One region of the Shewanella sp. 125m-1 genome, then DNA from elsewhere that is predicted to be linked to it. Evidence: predicted binding sites of a transcription regulator. Region 1 holds the regulator's gene; each other region holds the start of a gene.

Region 1 (5,945 bases):
AGTCCAAAGGATCTCGACTTTAGTACTTTCATGAAAGTTGGCGGCGACTGCGCCTTTTGATTTGCGGTGGTTGATCATAGCGTAAATCATGATGCTAAAAACCACGATGCCAATAGCACAGCAGATGTAGAGAATAATCATATGGAGGTTGTAAACCCGCCCACTGATATCCGTAACACCCTCTGTCATATTAAGCGGCATTTCTGATGCAACAAGTACGGGCGAAAATAGCAACGCCAGCACACAATACAACAATTGCTTCACTAGACTTCTCCTCTGTCCACAAGACAAAGAAGAGTCACACAGTAAGTCTCTGCTCTATGTAAACTCTTCAGTTCCCAAAAAAGCAACGATGACTTCAAAGTGCGCGAGTGGCTTGCCTATCGAGTCGCAATTAATGGGATCGCGACACAGGCTATTGTATTCAGTGCTATTCACTGCTGGTGTAACCACGTTGGCACATACGGCTGAAATATATCAGGCCAATCTCAGTCTAAGCTTCAAATTCAGGACTAATCCCAGAGCAAAGACCGACAACTAAATCGCTCGGATATAACAAAATATCGTTGTTATGACTTCCTACACTACTTGGTGTTTAAATATTGATCAAGATCACTTTTTCAATTATTGATAATAAAAAAGCCCTCGAATGAGGGCTTTAGAAAATCGTTTGTACTAGAAGGCGCTTACTAAAACGCACCTCCTAGTCATCATGTATTAGAAAGCGAGGAGATGTTCTGCTTAATGAACAGCACCAAACAGGGAGGCTTGACCAAAAGCACTATCCTGCATATTGATTGAGCGACAAGATTGTTGCTTATTTGTGTTATCAATCGAATGTTCAATGACAATGCCGACAGCGCGAGCGCTTTTGGCAACGATTTGTAGGCGTCGATTGTCACGAGCATCTAAAGAGTTGGTCCAAGTAATCACCGCACTTGAGGTACCGCTTGTTAAGGCTTTTTCCATTGCCCAAAGTGTTTCCACTTCATCTTTAGCATGAACCAGTAAAATGCGGTCCATTCTTACACCCGCAGCTGCTAGCATCTGCTTGTAGCCAATATTCGGCGGGCTAATCAGTACAATCCAGCGACCCTGTTGGCTCAATTGTGAAAGCTGAGCACTGATCTGGTTCAGCTCATCACGCCCTTGAGTTTGGGTCACCATAGTCGTGATGTCATTACTCGTGCTGCTCACCATATTGGTCGATGGCATATCTTGCCACAGCCCAGGGTGACGAGGACTCGTTCCCATTAGTTTGTTCATTGCCAGTCTCCATTACGGATCACACCAACGGCTAAACCTTCAATGCTTAAGCTTTGGTTTGCTAGATCCACTTCAATTGGTGAATACTCTTCGTTCTCAGCATGTAAGAAAACTTTGTTACCCTTTTTCTCAAAACGCTTAACGGTAACATCATCTTCAACGCGTGCTACAACCACTTGGCCGTTACGTGCTTGCTGTATTTTGTGTACAGCCAGTAGATCACCTTCTAGTATGCCAATATTCTTCATACTGTCACCACGGACTCTGAGTAAGAAGTCTGCTGATGGCTTGAACATGGCGGGATCGACTTTATAGTGTTGCTCGACATGCTCTTGCGCAAGAATCGGTTCACCTGCAGCAACTTGGCCGATAAGGGGTAAACCTAAATCTGCATCTTCAGTGTCTTCTTGGGTTAACTTAATACCGCGAGACGTGCCCGGCATAATTTCAATGCAGCCTTTTTTAGCTAAGGCTTTTAAATGTTCTTCAGCAGCATTGGCTGACTTAAAACCTAAACGTCTAGCGATCTCGGCACGGGTAGGTGGCATGCCAGTATCAGCAATATTACGTTTAATTAGCTCTAAAATTTCAGCTTGGCGCGGTGTAAGTGGTCTCATGGTTAACCCTGTCTTTCTATACAGTAACTGTTAGTATATACAGTATTTTTTTGAGTGCAAGTAATAACCAGTTATATTGTTTTTTGTGGGATCCAGTTTCAAATGAAATAAATCCAGCGATGTGAAACTCGTTATTGGGTAGCGCCTGAAGGTACCTCTTTATCTCAAGCGTTCATTAGCTGACTTTGTTGCCTACTCATTTAGTATCTCGGGTGCGTTTGTTCCATAGACAAATAAGTCCGCGCAATTGAGCCTCTTGCGCCCGCTGTTGGTTCAACTTTATTTCCTTGCACTTTTACCTGACAGCTACCAAAGCTCGAACGAGAAGAAGGGAGTGGTAAGCAACAAGGCATTTGCTCTACTTTATACTTGCTGACGACCTTGGTATGTACAAAAAGGCTAGGTATAGTTTGCCGAACACATACCTTAAAAAACAGAGCCCAATCAAAGGTTGGGCTCTGTTTCGAGATCTAAGGTGCCAGCTGATTAACCTTATTAACTGCTAAGATTAACCGCCGCAGCCATCAGAACTTCTGGAGTTGATATAGCGAACATCTTTCGCTCTGTCATAATTGGCAGGATCGAGCGTGTCATGCTTTTTGATGAATTGATAAAGCATATCTGCATCAATAAAGCCGGTATCTCTCGCCTTTTCCTTTAACTTGGGATACTTATTACCGCCCGCAGCGTTATAGCTAGGGAGGGTAAATCGATATTTATCTGTTAGCTTGAAGGGCTTATCACCAACAGTTCTGATATCGACATCTTTAGCTTTACAGTCAACGGTCATCTTGATACCGCTAAAATGGGCAAAGCCTCCAGAGCCTCGAGTCTTAAGCGCAACCCTAGACAAATACTTCTTTAGTTCGGCTCCATTCATCTCGGTTACAGTCACGCTGTTGGAAAAAGGCTGCACCTTAAGCACATCACGATATCGAATGGGCCCTTTCTTTATGGTGGCTCGAATACCACCTGAGTTTATGATCCCAAAATCTGCGGGGATAGGAAGCTGAGTTTGAGCGTGCGCAATCATCACCCCCAGAGGCGTAGCTTGGTAACGAACAATCTTACGCTTACCAATGAAGTCCGCCTTTGCAACACCAATCTGTTCTCTCAACTTCAGCTGCCCCTTACGCTGATAGGGCCGAAGCAGTTCGAGGGTTTCCTTATCCTTAGGCGTTAGCATATGAGGCGGATAGTAGGAACCAAACTTGGTTTCTGTATTCACTGGTACTAACTCGTAGTTTGCCAAGTGTAGCTTACCACCATAGTATTCAAAATCGGCGCGACCAACGAACTTTCCCCACTCGTAGGCTTGCATGATCCAAGTGCCATTTTGACGATCAGGCCTACAAGGCTCATCTCGACCATAATCTTCTACGTACTCACCAGTGTCCCCTTCCATACACACAGGCAACTGTGAATGTCCGCCAATGATTGCTTGGATCTGGCCAGGCTTTAGGCTTTTGGCAAGAGCAACATCACCGGGCTCGTTACTTCCATGTTTACCATTTTCATAGTGACCCATATGGGTGAGACTAAAAACAAGATCCGGTTGATGCTTCTGCTCAAGCTCTGCCAAAATATTTTTTGCCTCAGCTTGTGCTGAAGTGAATTTTAGATCTTCAACGAATTCTGGATTACCTATCTCAGCGGTATGCTCGGTAGTCAGGCCGACTACGGCTAGCTTCAAGCCTTGAACCTCGAATAGCTTGTAGGGTTCGAAGTAGCGTTGCCATTCACCATCGACTTGGCGATAGATGTTGGCCGATAACCACGGGAACTTTGACCAGCCTCTCTGCTTATCCATCACCGTCGATGGATTATCAAACTCATGGTTACCCACGGCCATGGCGTCATATCCAAGGTGGTTCATGCCGATAAAATCTGGCTCGGCGTCTTGAAGATCAGACTCAGGTACGCCAGTGTTAATATCGCCACCTGAGAGCAGTAACGTTTCCCCACCTTGCTCGGTGACCTCTTTACGAATTTGGTCGAGAATGGTTTTTCGCGCGGCCATACCATACTCACCTCTAGAGCCTTGCCAAAAACGGCCGTGGTGATCATTGGTATGGAGCAAGGTGAAGCGCTTACAGTCATCACCAGCGGCTTGACAGGCGATAGATGCTGTCGTCTTAGGCGCCTCTTCCACCTTTTCCTTACCACAGCCGCTCAATGTTAACGTTAGAGCGATAGCTGAGCCGGTAAGAAGTAGGCTAGAAGGACGGAGTGAAGTATTCATAATAATCCTTCAATATTATTCAGATAAGCGTTGTCATTTGCCCTAATAGCTGATTTCTCATTCTGAGAGCAACGCGCACAAGGCGAGATGTAGACAACGTCTGTACAGTTAAAAAAAGCAGCACCCAGAGCGATCCCGGTGCTGCTTTTTATAGGCTTAACTGATGATTAGCCTTGGCGGCGACGCCACCACATTAGCGGTAGCAGCAAAGTAATAAAACCACCTAAACTACCCGCCCCATCAGGCTTAGTCCAACCAGGTTCTTCGGTGTTTTTCACCTCAATGCTAACAGACTGACTGAAGCTTTCTTCGTCAACCGTTGCCGTAAGCTCGAACACAAGCACTTGATCAATATCGACGCTAGGTGAAGTCACATCAAGTGTCAGACCTGAAGCGGTAAACACTGCCGTGTTTCCAGATACCTGCTTCCAGCTATAGCTAGTCCCTTCTGGAGCATCTGTAACCGTCGCTGTGATGGAAGTTTTATCACCTTCAGTCAGCTGCGTGTTGCCTGCAAACGTTACATCTAAAGTTAGAGGCACGTTAGTCACGATCAGGCTAACAGCTTTGGTTGTTTCCAACGTGCCGTCGCTGATGGTCACCGTAAAGTTCAAAGTCTCGTCGGCTTTAATCATTGGCGCAGTCAGAGACAATATAGCCATGTCGCCAACAACCGTCTTCTCTTCATCAACAATCTGCTCCCACTTGTAAGTAAGAGTAACACCTTCGCCAGCGTTGATTGCAGAGGCATCTATGGTGTATGCAGACCCTTCAGTGACACTCTCAGGAGTAACAATATCACCTTCGACTACCAAACCTGGGTTTGGATCGTCACCACAGGTTGCACCATACACTTGCTGCACTAACTCAGGGCGGTCAATGAAGGGGTTACGGTTGCCCTGGTATTTGTATACCTGGTTGTTACGGTTCTGCTCGTAGGTATCAACAGCATCTAACTTGTTCCATGCATACAGAGTACAAAGCGTGCCGATGAGCGGTTCGCTATCCTCGGCAGTAGTCGTTAGCCGATCGACTGCGACTAGATCAGGCATATTCGTTGTAGCGGTATCAGTACCCTGATATCGAGTATCCATATACATGATCATACGAGCGACATCGCCTTTCACCTCATCACGAGGTTCCCAGCAGTCGGTAGCTTTGTCGAGGTAGTTACCAGTACCCATACCGTTGAACATCACCTCTTCACCAGTATCCATACACGCACCAAAGTCATTGTTGCTTCGTGCTGTGTTGATGCCAGGATCTGAAGGACGCAGGTGATGAGCATCGGTGTAGCCCCACTGCGAGTCGCTAGGGAAACCATGGCTCTTGGCCCAAACGTGCTCACGATTCCACTTGCCCGCACCGCTACCACTAGTCTGGTTGTCGTACTTAGAAATAGAAGCACCGGTGTAGATTTCAATAACATTTTTATCGTTATCAGGATCTTGGTCAGCGTGGGTTAGTGTGCTCCAAACCTGCTTATAGGTCAGATACTTGTGATCTTTGGCTATAATGATCGACAGAGCATTCTTAAGCTCATCTGCATGGGCAAAATCACCACTTAATACATCTGAGTAATAGATCTCACCATTGAACGTAGTAGGGTCGGCAACCGGAGTTAGCGTCTCGCAGTTGGTGCAAGGGCCTGTTTCTGGCTCTGGTTCTGGAGGCGTTACTGAACCGTCACAGGCACTCTCACCAGCACAACCAAGGCCGTCAGAGGTATCGACATCGAATACAGCCCACTGATTGTTAGCACTAGGGAAGTCAGCTTCGGCAACAGTATCTCCTGCAGTGACACTGGCTTTACGACGCAG
Region 2 (5,945 bases), on a different contig from region 1:
CGAGTATTTATTAAAGCCTTTCAATGCCATTACCTTAAAAAATCGCTTATCTATCGCCATTAGGCGCAGAAAAAAATTATTAGGTCTCTATACTGCTGAGCGAAAATCAGATGCCCACCAAGGGCTACAACTATGCGACGAAATGGCACCATTTCACCCTGAATACTACTTTGTCATCCAACGCTTTAGAGGCGTATTCTTAACGATGCTGGAGCGTCATGAACAGGCTAAAATAGTGTACCAGTCTACACTCGCCAAAAAAGATCTGGACTGGGCTAAAGTAGGATTAGCCAATTCGTTAGCAAACCTAGGGCAAACCGAGGAAGCCGATTGTATTATCAACCAATTGCTTATCTCTTTACCCAACGATACGCGAGTAAGAACTGAAGCTGCCTATGTAAAACTTAAGAATAACGATATTCCCACGGCGATATCGCATCTAGAGCTAGCCAGTCAACTTGTACCGGGTAATTCTGAAAGAGAGCAGATCATCGTTAACCTTTGCCTTTCAGTTAACGACTATGATCAGGCACTTGAGCGCTTTAGACTTTATCTGGAGATCAACAAAGATACCTACCGAAATAATGAATACGCCAAACTGAGTTTGATCCGTACCATTCTCTATTCAGCCCGCACTTCTCATAAAAGAAATACCTTAATAGAAGAAGCGAAACATCACCTTCGGCTATTGATGGACTCAAAAGACGAGTCAATTAAAAATGAAGTCACACTTATTAAAGCTCATATCTCAATTGAGTTAGGCTATTATCGCAGTGCCATCAGTATGTTAAAGGGCTTACACTCTAAGGGGGCTTTTCAGCACTTTTACGCCGCATTTCATTATGCCTGGCTACTGAATGTTATGAGTGTTGAAAATGAATTTGATCTAGCAATCCAATGGTCTAGTGAAACCTTAGGCTATGAGACAAGTCAGATTATTTTTTCGAGTAAAGTCGCGATGCTCGATAGTTTGAAAACGGGAAATGCAGTAAAACGAGTCTGGTTAAAAGAGCAATACACCTTCGTAAAAAATAACGGCGCAGACAAATTAACTCTGCTTGAAACCTACCTCGCAATAAATGAAAAGGCTCCACTGCTAAAAACCGTGTGCTTGAATATTATCAAGTCATTGTCTTATGTTTGGCCTAGGCAATATGGCGCGGGGCAAGTTCAGCAGATCATCGCTCGATGCGATAATGTTATCAGGCAGCTGTATGTTGATGAAGAACTCGTAGCAAACAATTACCAAGAGTATTACCAATCAGCCCTCGATAAGTGTACAAACCAAGCTGTGTAACTGCTTTTTGCGAGTGAAAAGCTAACCATTAAGCCACTTTAAAATGAGTGCAGCACCTCTACTTTGAACAAGGGCTTCTTGTTAGTGCGCAGAGTCATTAACCTTATTAATGACTCTGCGATATGTAGTAATAAGATTTAAAACTGATCGCCCTCTCTAAAGTCAGACACTTTAATAAATTGAACACCAGAAAACGCTCTATGAGAGATGAACTCAACGATGCTTTTATGAAAAAAAACATAACTCTTAGAGCAGTTGGCAACTTTAAAAATCAGACGATTAGCTTCATCAATACTATCTAATACAGTCTTATTCAGAGAATAGCGCTTTACCTCAAGCAGATCGTCATCGTCATCGTCATCGTCATCGTCATCGTCATCGTCATCGTCAAAATAAAACATTTCAATTTCGGAGTTAACAAGATCAATACAGTCCAACTCTTTATAGAAGCCAAAATACCAATAACTATCATGCCAAACGCTAGTATCATCTATAAATACAACGGGGTAAATTTGCATCCCCTCGATCTTGTATTGGCTAAATTTGTCCTTCAGTTCATCGTTTATCAATAAACCTGAAGTATCAACAAACAGATCCGTTAAAGGCCGTTTCTGATTTGTTTCGTCTCTAAAACCATTAGAAAAAATCAATGGTTGTTCACCGCTAACTAGCTTTGTGTAATGATATTTTCTTTGCGCTGTTTCTCTATCAGGCCGAATGTATACCTGCTCATCACCACGAGGACGAAAAGCAATATAATACTCATCATTATATGTTGTCATTGCTTACTCTTAAACTATCGCTATATTCGATACGTGATGATTGATAACTCATGGTTTATAAATGATATTTGCTAACTGATAGCTCATTCTTATCAGATTACTGTTAGTTGCTCGCATATTTACTCAAATAGTAACTGCGAATAGTTGCTCACAATTGTTATCTCATACATAGCGGCTGTGTAGCATGAACACTCCTGTTATTCCCCTTCATACAAAATGAAGCACCTAGCACCTTCTAACAAGCCGCTATCCACATAATAAATTCAACTTACTGCAATCGAAAACTGTTTATACCGTCTAAAATGCCATAGATAGCCATAACTGGGGTACAACCTAAAACAGACATACATGGCCTATCGCTATGATGCAGCTCATCTTACCACATTGAAAAATAGATACTTTATTTCTAAACTCTTAAAAGTGGCTATTTGTCAGATTCATTCCATTTGAAACAGCGTCCCATAAATGCAATCAAATCGATTGATTTACCAACCAGGTATTTACTGTACATAAAAACAGTATATACTGTTTATCAATACAGTGTTTTGAAAAGGACATCACTATGCTTTGCCAACTCAGCATCAACAACTTTGCTATTGTGCGTTTTTTGGAACTCGACTTTAAAGCCGGTATGACCAGTATTACTGGTGAGACTGGCGCGGGGAAATCGATTGCTATCGATGCCCTTGGCCTTTGTTTAGGTAATCGAGCCGACGCGAATAGCATTAGACCTGGTGCCACTAAGGCCGAAGTAAGTGCCCGCTTTTTATTAGATGATACTCCAGCCGCTAAACGCTGGCTTGAAGATAACGATCTTGAACTTGATGATGAATGCATCTTACGCCGCACGATTAGCAGTGACGGCCGCTCACGCGCCTACATAAACGGTAACCCCGTTCCCTTAGTGCAAATCAAGTCGCTAGGACAACTATTAATTGGTATTCACGGTCAACATGCCCACCACGCCATGTTAAAAAGTGAACATCAACTCACTCTATTAGATAGCTATGCTAACCATAAGATGCTGCTCGACGGTGTGACCGCCAGCTACCATAGATGTAAGACAATCGAAAAACAGCTACACCTATTAGAAATGTCCCAGCAAGAACGCTTAGCTCGAAAGCAGTTGCTGCAATATCAGGTTGAAGAGCTAAACGAGTTTGCCATTAATGAAGGTGAATTTGAGTCTATTGAAGCCGAGCACAAGAAGCTGGCGAACAGCACCGCGCTTATCGAGCTTTGCCGTAGCCAACTACACATTCTGCAAGACTGTGATGAAGGCTGTGTTGAATCACTGCTAAATACCAGTATCAGCCAAGGGCAAGATCTCGAAAGCTACGATCCTGAACTGGGTAATGTCGTGGCTATGCTCAACGATGCGCTGATCCAAGTGCAGGAGAGTAGCAGTGAACTTGAACGCTACTTAGATGGCTTAGAGCTCGATCCAGAATACTTCGCTCACTTAGAGCTGCGACTCTCAAAAGCTATGCAACTTGCGCGTAAACATCAAGTATCAGGTAACGAACTCTATAAACATCACCAAAGTCTATTAGATGAACTCATGGATTTAGGCTCTGATGACGACAAACTTGACGATATACGTGAGCAACTAAGAGCAAGCCAGGCAGCCTATTTACAGCATGCTAAAAAACTCAGTCAAAGCCGCAGCCGCTACGCTAAAGAGCTTGATAAGCAAGTGACTCAGTCTATCCATGAGCTCAACATGCCTAAGGGCAAGTTTACTATTGCGGTGAATTTTAACGAGGCTGTTGTTACGCCAACGGGTTGTGACAATATTGAGTTTTTAGTTTCAACTAACCCTGGTCAGCCTCTGCAGCCAATTGCCAAAGTGGCATCGGGTGGTGAACTGTCACGTATTGGTTTAGGTATTCAGGTGATCACCGCTAAGAAGGTCTCAACTCCAACCTTGATTTTTGATGAGGTCGACGTCGGTATTTCAGGGCCGACAGCTGCTGTTGTTGGTCGTATGCTTAGAAGTCTTGGTGGATCAACACAGGTATTTTGTGTGACTCATTTGCCTCAGGTTGCAGGTAATGGCCATCAACATATGTTCGTTAATAAGAGCAGTAAGGCCGGCAAAACGGAGACCTCAATGGTGACGCTCGATAAAACTCAGCGCATTGAAGAGCTCGCACGTCTATTAGGTGGCGACACCATCACCAGCAATACTCTGGCGAACGCAAAGGAACTCCTGCTTAGCTAATCTCTTTTTTAGCGAGTAAAACAAAAATGCAGAGCTAAGCTCTGCATTTTTTATTCTTTAAACAGCTATCAAGCAAAGTAGTAAGCGAAACCTTGTAAACAAAGTAGCGAAAAAATACCCGCAAGCACATCGTCAATCATAATACCAAAACCGCCATGAACCTTAGCATCAAGCCAACGAATGGGCCATGGCTTTAAGATATCGAATAAACGAAACAGGAGAAAACCAATAGCCAACCACTGCCACCCTGCTGGTGCGGCAATCATGGTGATCAACAATCCGACTACCTCATCCCAAACAATCGCACCATGGTCATGCACGCCCATATCTTTTGATGCTTTATCACAGATGTAAAAACCCGCAAGCATACAGATAACAGTCAATCCGATATACCAAGGCAAACTCAAAGGTGCCATGAGTAAATAAAGTGGAATGGCAGCGATAGTGCCAAAAGTACCCGGCGCTTTTGCCGCGAGCCCAGAGCCAAATCCTAAAGCCAAAAAGTGGATAGGATTTTTTAATGAAAGCTTAGCTAGTACAGGATCTTTAGAGAGTAAATTCATTAGTTAAAGTGCTCAAAGCCCAAATTAATAGGTTCAAATGGCTGATTTCCACTAAGCAATTGTAATTGCCCGCCAGTACATACTTGTCCAATCTGGGTAAATTTCACACCCGATTCAACGAGTGATATCTCTAGCGCACCTTTTTGAGCTTCTGGAACGGTGAATAATAGCTCATAATCTTCACCACCGGTTAATGCATAGCTTAGTGCCATCTCAGCTGACGTATTACGTTTAAGCTGTGCAGACATTGGGATATTATCGACATTAATGATAGCGCCAACTTGTGAGCTTTTAAGCACATGTTGAATATCTGATATGAGTCCATCAGAGATATCAATGGCGCTTGAGGCAAGTGTGCGCAGTGATTGCCCAGCTAGTACCCGCGGAGTAGGCCTGTAATGACGGTTTATCAGATACGCTCTGTCATCGATGTTTGCCTCAGCTTTATTACGCAGAAGCTCTAAGCCTAGTGCTGAGTCCCCTAGATTTCCTGTTACATAAATCCAATCACCATTTTTAGCACCACTACGAGTCAGCCCGCAGCCTCTAGGTACCTGACCATTAATAGTGATGGTGATAGAGCGTGGACCGCGTGTGGTGTCGCCACCGATAAGTGCGACACCATAATATTCTGCTATCTCAAACAAGCCCGCACTAAAGTCAGCGAGCCAAGCCTCATCAACCTCGGGTAAGGTCAGTGCTAAGGTCATCCAAGCAGGTTCTGCGCCCATTGACGCCAAATCAGATAAGTTTACTGCAAGCGACTTATAGCCAAGCTCTTTAGCTGGCATATCAGGGAAAAAGTGTACATTTTCAACTAAAGTGTCACACGAGATGGCAATAGACTTATTTTCTGCTGGCTTAACTATGGCGCAATCATCGCCAATACCAATAACAACGTCTTTGCGAGACTGAGCGCGCCCAGTAAAAAAACTTTCGATTAATTGAAATTCTTTCACAATACCAATCACAAATTAGAGGAAGGATTCAGGGATAAATAAGGTAAGTGTAAATCAGGCCGTCACGCTAGCAAAGATTAGGAATTACTGCGCTTTGCTCAGGTGGAAAATGCATGGACT
Region 3 (5,945 bases), on a different contig from region 1:
TGGCTTAGCGCTGCTAGATCTTATCGAAGAAGGTAATTTGGGCTTGATCCGTGCCGTAGAAAAATTTGACCCCGAGCGTGGTTTCAGATTCTCAACCTATGCAACATGGTGGATTAGACAGACGATTGAACGAGCAATCATGAATCAGACTCGTACTATTCGCTTACCTATTCATGTTGTCAAAGAGCTTAATGTTTATTTGCGTACAGCCAGAGAGCTCGCACATAAGCTGGATCACGAACCGACAGCAGAAGAGATCGCTGACCAACTCGATTTACCGAGTGCAGATGTTAGCCGTATGCTCAAGCTCAATGAAAGAATTACTTCTGTCGATACACCGCTAGGTGGCGAAAGTGATAAAGCCTTATTAGATGTACTTGCTGATGATGACAACGTAGGGCCAGATTATAAGGTTCAGGATGAAGATATGTCTAAGTCCGTTGTTAAGTGGTTAGATGAACTCAATACTAAGCAACGAGAAGTGCTAGCGCGCCGATTCGGTTTGTTAGGTTATGAGCCGTCAACTCTAGAAAATGTAGGCAAAGAGATTGGTTTGACTCGTGAAAGAGTACGTCAAATTCAGGTCGAGGCGCTTAAGCGCTTGAAGGACTTACTGGGGGCGCAAGGCCTTTCTGTAGAAGCAATCTTCAGAGCGTAATCTAGAATGTAATCTAGAGTATAAAAAGTAAGGGTATAAATAAAAGCGCAGCTGATTATCAACTGCGCTTTTTTAGTATCTCATGTTTGGCGTTTAGCGCACTTTAGCTCAGCGCACTTTAATTTAGCCATATTGAAGCAATATGGCGACTGAGCACTTCAAACAATTAAAGTGTCAACTTCTTAAGGTTGTATAGATAATCTAATGCTTGTCTTGGCGTTAATTCATCCGGGTTTAGCTTGGCTAATGCTTCCAAAGCGGGAGATGGCGCCGGTGCTGAAAAGCTCATGCTTTGCTGTAAAGGCTGCTGAGCATTATTGGATTGATTATCATGATCGCGGCTTTCTAACTGATGCAACTTATGCTTTGCGGCGCTAATCACACAATTAGGCACACCTGCAAGCGCAGCTACCTGTAGGCCATAACTGCGGCTCGCTGCACCTTCTTGAACAGCATGCATAAATACAATGTTATCGCCATGCTCGACGGCATCTAAATGCACATTCTCCACATTAGATAATTGCTCTGGCAGTTGAGTTAACTCAAAGTAATGGGTGGCAAATAGCGTCATTGCTTGTAAGTGTGTAGCCAAATACTCTGCAGCAGACCAAGCAAGTGAAAGACCATCGTAAGTTGAAGTTCCACGGCCAATTTCATCCATCAACACTAAGCTGTTAGGGGTCGCGTTATGTAAGATGTTGGCAGTTTCAGTCATCTCGACCATGAAAGTTGAACGGCCAGAGGCTAAATCATCAGATGCACCGATTCGGGTGAATATTCGATCTACAGGACCAATAACGGCATGCTCTGCTGGAACATAACAGCCAATATGTGCCATTAGGGTAATCAATGCGACTTGGCGCATATAGGTAGATTTACCGCCCATGTTTGGACCTGTCACAATTAACATCTTGCGTTGATTGTTTAAAGTCACAGGATTGGCAATAAATGGGCTTTGGCTGACTTGCTCTACCACTGGATGGCGACCCGCTTCTATTTGGATCCCTGAAATAGTTGATAGCTCTGGGCAGTGATAGTTCAGGCTCTCTGCACGCTCGGCAAAATTACATAGCACGTCTAATTCAGCAGAGGCTCTAGCAAAATCTTGTAACTCATGTAATTTAGGCAAGATAAGATCAAACAGTTGTTCCCAAAGCTGCTTTTCAAGCGCTAACGCTTTACCTTGGCTAGATAATACCTTTTCTTCGTGCTCTTTAAGCTCAGGGATAATATAGCGTTCAGTGTTCTTGAGTGTTTGTCTACGTTGGTAGCTTAGTGGTACCAAGTCAGACTCACGGCGACTGACTTCGATATAGTAGCCATGAACGCGATTGTAGCCGACCTTTAACGTAGAAATTCCTGTCTGGTGTTTTTCTCTAGCTTCAAGCTCATGAAGGTAATCGGTTGCGCCTTCACTGAGTTTACGCCATTGATCGAGCTCTTCGTTGTATCCTTCACGGATCACACCACCATCACGAATAAGCATCGGAGGATTATCGACTACGGCGCGTGATAGTAGCTCAAGTTCATCGGGGAACTCACCAATCACTTGCGATAGATATTTAAGGTGTGCAGCAGTAGCTTGAGTCAACGTTTGTTGCAACTGGGGTAGTAATGCGAGCGCTTGACGTAAGCGAGCAAAGTCTCGTGGACGGGCATTGCGTAGGGCAATACGTGCAGTAATTCGCTCAATATCACCAAGGGCTTTTAAATCTTCCGATAGCACTTCATAGTGACCATTACCCAGCAACTCTTCAATCGAGGCCTGTCTTGCACGAATAATATCATGGTCACGAAGTGGCTGATGTAACCAGCGCTGCAGCATACGACTGCCCATAGGCGTAACAGTGTTATCGAGCACGGAGGCGAGGGTGTTTTCTCGCCCACCTTGCAAGTTCACCGTTAGCTCTAAGTTACGACGCGTTGCAGCATCTAGCACTATGCTGTCAGATTGATTAAAACGCACAATCGAGTAGATATGTGGTAGTGCGGTACGTTGAGTATCTTTGACGTACTGCATTAAGCAGCCTGCAGCCTGGAGTGACAGTCTCGCGTCTTCGATGCCAAAGCCTTTTAAATCTTTAGTGCCGAACTGATTGAGCAGTAATCGATGGCAAGTGTCGTAGTCGAACTCCCATTCTGGTCGGCGTCGAGTGCCATTCATTGCAGCGATTAGACTCATTTCAGAGAAGTCTTCGCTATAGAGTAATTCAGCGGGGTTGGTCCGTTGTAACTCGGCTTCAAGCGCTTCAGTATTGGCAAGTTCAGTAATGACAAAACGACCTGAAGCAACATCTAAAGTTGCATAGCCGTAACCGGTTTTACCCTGGTAAAGCGCTGCAAGTAAGTTGTCTTGTCTTTCTTGCAGTAGGGCTTCATCGGTTAAGGTTCCAGGGGTAACGATACGTACTACTTTACGTTCAACCGGTCCCTTAGAGGTCGCAGGATCGCCAATTTGTTCGCAAATCGCTACCGAAACACGAAGTTGCACTAGCTTGGCCAGATAACCTTCAACCGCATGATAGGGCAGACCTGCCATCGGAATCGGGTCTCCACCACTTTTACCTCGTGCGGTTAATGAGATCCCTAGTAGCTCAGAGGCTCGTTTGGCATCCTCATAAAAGAGCTCATAGAAATCGCCCATACGATAAAAGAGCAACATGTCTGGATGTTGGGCTTTTAACGTCAAATATTGACGCATCATTGGGGTATGTTTTTCTAAGCTTTGCGGATCAATAGCGGTCATCGATTTGTTTTGCCTGTGATTTACTGTGGCGGCTAAAAGCGCCTGAAACAATATTGGCGCTAATCTTAACAATATTTTGTCTAGATTAGGCGGAATTCTTACAGTGTTTCAGCAATAAATTACTGTGCAAAAATGCTAGATGCTCCTAAATGATTGATTTTAAACTTTTTGTAAAATATTTTTACACAGCACTTGATACTGTATGATTGTACAGTATACTAGTTTCATATTGAGGCTCTAGCCAAGGCTAAAATGAGTCGTCACCAAATGAAAATTCAGTGCCAATACCGTGTAGCACTGTGATCCAGAGGATATCAGAATGAAGATAGATCCAAATAAAGAGAAAGCACTGAACGCCGTTTTAGGTCAGATTGAGAAGCAGTTTGGTAAAGGCTCAATCATGAAGTTAGGTGAAGACCGTTCAATGGACGTAGAAACGATTTCTACTGGCTCATTATCTTTGGATGTTGCTTTAGGTGCAGGCGGATTGCCTATGGGTCGTATCGTTGAAATCTACGGTCCAGAGTCATCAGGTAAAACAACACTGACCCTAGAAGTGATTGCAGCAGCTCAGAAGCAGGGAAAAACCTGTGCCTTTATCGATGCAGAGCATGCTCTAGACCCTATTTATGCTAAAAAGCTAGGTGTTGATATCGATAACCTACTTTGTTCTCAGCCTGATACAGGTGAGCAAGCACTAGAAATTTGTGACGCATTAACACGCAGTGGTGCTGTAGATGTTATCGTCGTTGACTCGGTAGCAGCATTGACACCAAAAGCTGAAATCGAAGGTGAAATTGGTGACTCTCACATGGGCCTTGCGGCGCGTATGATGAGCCAAGCGATGCGTAAGCTTGCTGGTAACCTTAAGCAGTCAAACACTTTGCTAATCTTCATTAACCAAATTCGTATGAAAATTGGTGTTATGTTTGGTAATCCAGAGACGACAACGGGTGGTAACGCTCTTAAGTTCTACGCTTCAGTTCGTCTAGATATTCGCCGTACTGGTGCGATTAAAGATAGAGAAGAAGTGATCGGAAACGAGACCCGTGTAAAAGTGGTTAAGAACAAGATTGCTGCGCCATTTAAACAAGCTGAATTTCAGATCCTTTATGGCCAAGGCATTAACAAAACTGGCGAGCTCGTTGACTTAGGTGTTATGCATAAGCTAATTGAAAAGTCAGGTGCCTGGTATGCCTATAAAGGCAATAAGATTGGTCAAGGCCGTGCAAACGCAGGTAAGTACTTAATCGAAAATCCTGCAGTGTCAGATGAAATCGAAACGACGCTACGCGCTATGCTGTTAGGCAAAGGTGAGAAGGTTACTGCTGAGGCTGCCGATACAGCCGGTGACAACGTTGACTTAGAGACTGGCGAAGTATTTTAAGCCCACTCTAAATGCATAGCTGAGCCTTTCAGCTATGCATTTCGCGGTTGCGCTATGAGTTTTATTCCACGATGAATAACTCTGTGCGCCGCGACCATTCTCGTAAGAGAGCTCGACTAGATCACCCATCCAAGATTTCTATTTTCTGCAACTAAAAACTCTTCGATAGCGACAAACTCATTGCGTCATGATATTCCCCATTGCGCAACTGTGTTTATGACGAACTACAAACGGCTACATTTGATGCGCTAGCAAGTATTTAGCAGATTCCGTTATCTTCTTATATTGACTCATTCAAGCTTCAGGGCGCTAATTTCTTAGCCACTACACAGTTTTGTATCAACAGGGCTGGTTGTTAGCCATGACTCTGCTTATAATGCTATCCATAAAAATTTATCACTCAGCTCTTTTGGAGCTATTTGCACAACCTAATTCAGGACGGTTTCATGTATCAAACCACTGCAGCACTGCGAAGTGCTTTTTTGGAATATTTCCGCACAAATGGTCACCAGGTCGTTGATAGTAGTTCGCTCGTTCCTGTGAACGATCCAACCCTACTATTTACTAATGCGGGTATGAACCAGTTTAAAGATGTGTTTTTGGGTGCTGATAAGCGTAGTTACTCTCGTGCAACTTCTTCACAGCGCTGTGTACGCGCGGGTGGTAAGCACAACGATTTAGATAACGTTGGCTATACAGCTCGTCACCATACATTCTTTGAAATGTTAGGTAACTTTAGCTTTGGTGATTACTTCAAAGAAGAAGCGATTAACTTTGCATGGACTTTCCTTACTGAAGAATTAAAGCTGCCAAAAGAGCGTCTTTGCGTCACCATTTATGAAACAGATGATGAAGCGTTTGAAATCTGGAATAAGAAAATTGGCGTTGCAGCAGAAAACATTATCCGCATCGGCGACAATAAAGGTGCAGCTTACGCATCAGATAACTTTTGGCAAATGGGCGACACAGGTCCTTGTGGACCTTGTTCTGAAATCTTCTATGATCATGGCGATCATATCTGGGGTGGACGTCCTGGTACACCTGAAGAAGATGGCGATCGCTTTATTGAGATCTGGAACATCGTATTTATGCAGTACAACCGTCAAGCTGACGGTGAGATGAAGCCACTGCCTAAGCCATCTGTTGATACTGGT

The links. The regulator LexA, encoded in region 1, represses DNA repair genes until DNA is damaged. The targets are predictions, from matches to a motif close to TACTGTATNNNNATACAGTA.
Region 2: the regulator LexA is predicted to act here: its motif matches at 2,581-2,600, upstream of recN (DNA repair protein RecN).
Region 3: the regulator LexA is predicted to act here: its motif matches at 3,601-3,620, upstream of recA (recombinase RecA).

Annotation. Positions count from the first base shown of each region.
Region 1 is NZ_JBRILT010000004.1:25,972-31,916, reverse strand. It holds gene coxB (cytochrome c oxidase subunit II) at 1-264, opposite strand, end outside; gene ACVBIK_RS03115 (cell division inhibitor SulA) at 742-1,266, opposite strand; gene lexA (transcriptional repressor LexA) at 1,263-1,883, opposite strand; gene ushA (bifunctional UDP-sugar hydrolase/5'-nucleotidase UshA) at 2,392-4,125, opposite strand; gene ACVBIK_RS03100 (endonuclease) at 4,293-5,945, opposite strand, start outside.
Region 2 is NZ_JBRILT010000001.1:233,214-239,158, reverse strand. It holds gene ACVBIK_RS01035 (response regulator) at 1-1,297, shown strand, start outside; gene ACVBIK_RS01030 (imm11 family protein) at 1,435-2,079, opposite strand; gene recN (DNA repair protein RecN) at 2,642-4,303, shown strand; gene ACVBIK_RS01020 (phosphatidylglycerophosphatase A family protein) at 4,372-4,866, opposite strand; gene thiL (thiamine-phosphate kinase) at 4,866-5,825, opposite strand.
Region 3 is NZ_JBRILT010000001.1:262,773-268,717, forward strand. It holds gene rpoS (RNA polymerase sigma factor RpoS) at 1-658, shown strand, start outside; gene mutS (DNA mismatch repair protein MutS) at 825-3,404, opposite strand; gene recA (recombinase RecA) at 3,724-4,791, shown strand; gene alaS (alanine--tRNA ligase) at 5,238-5,945, shown strand, end outside.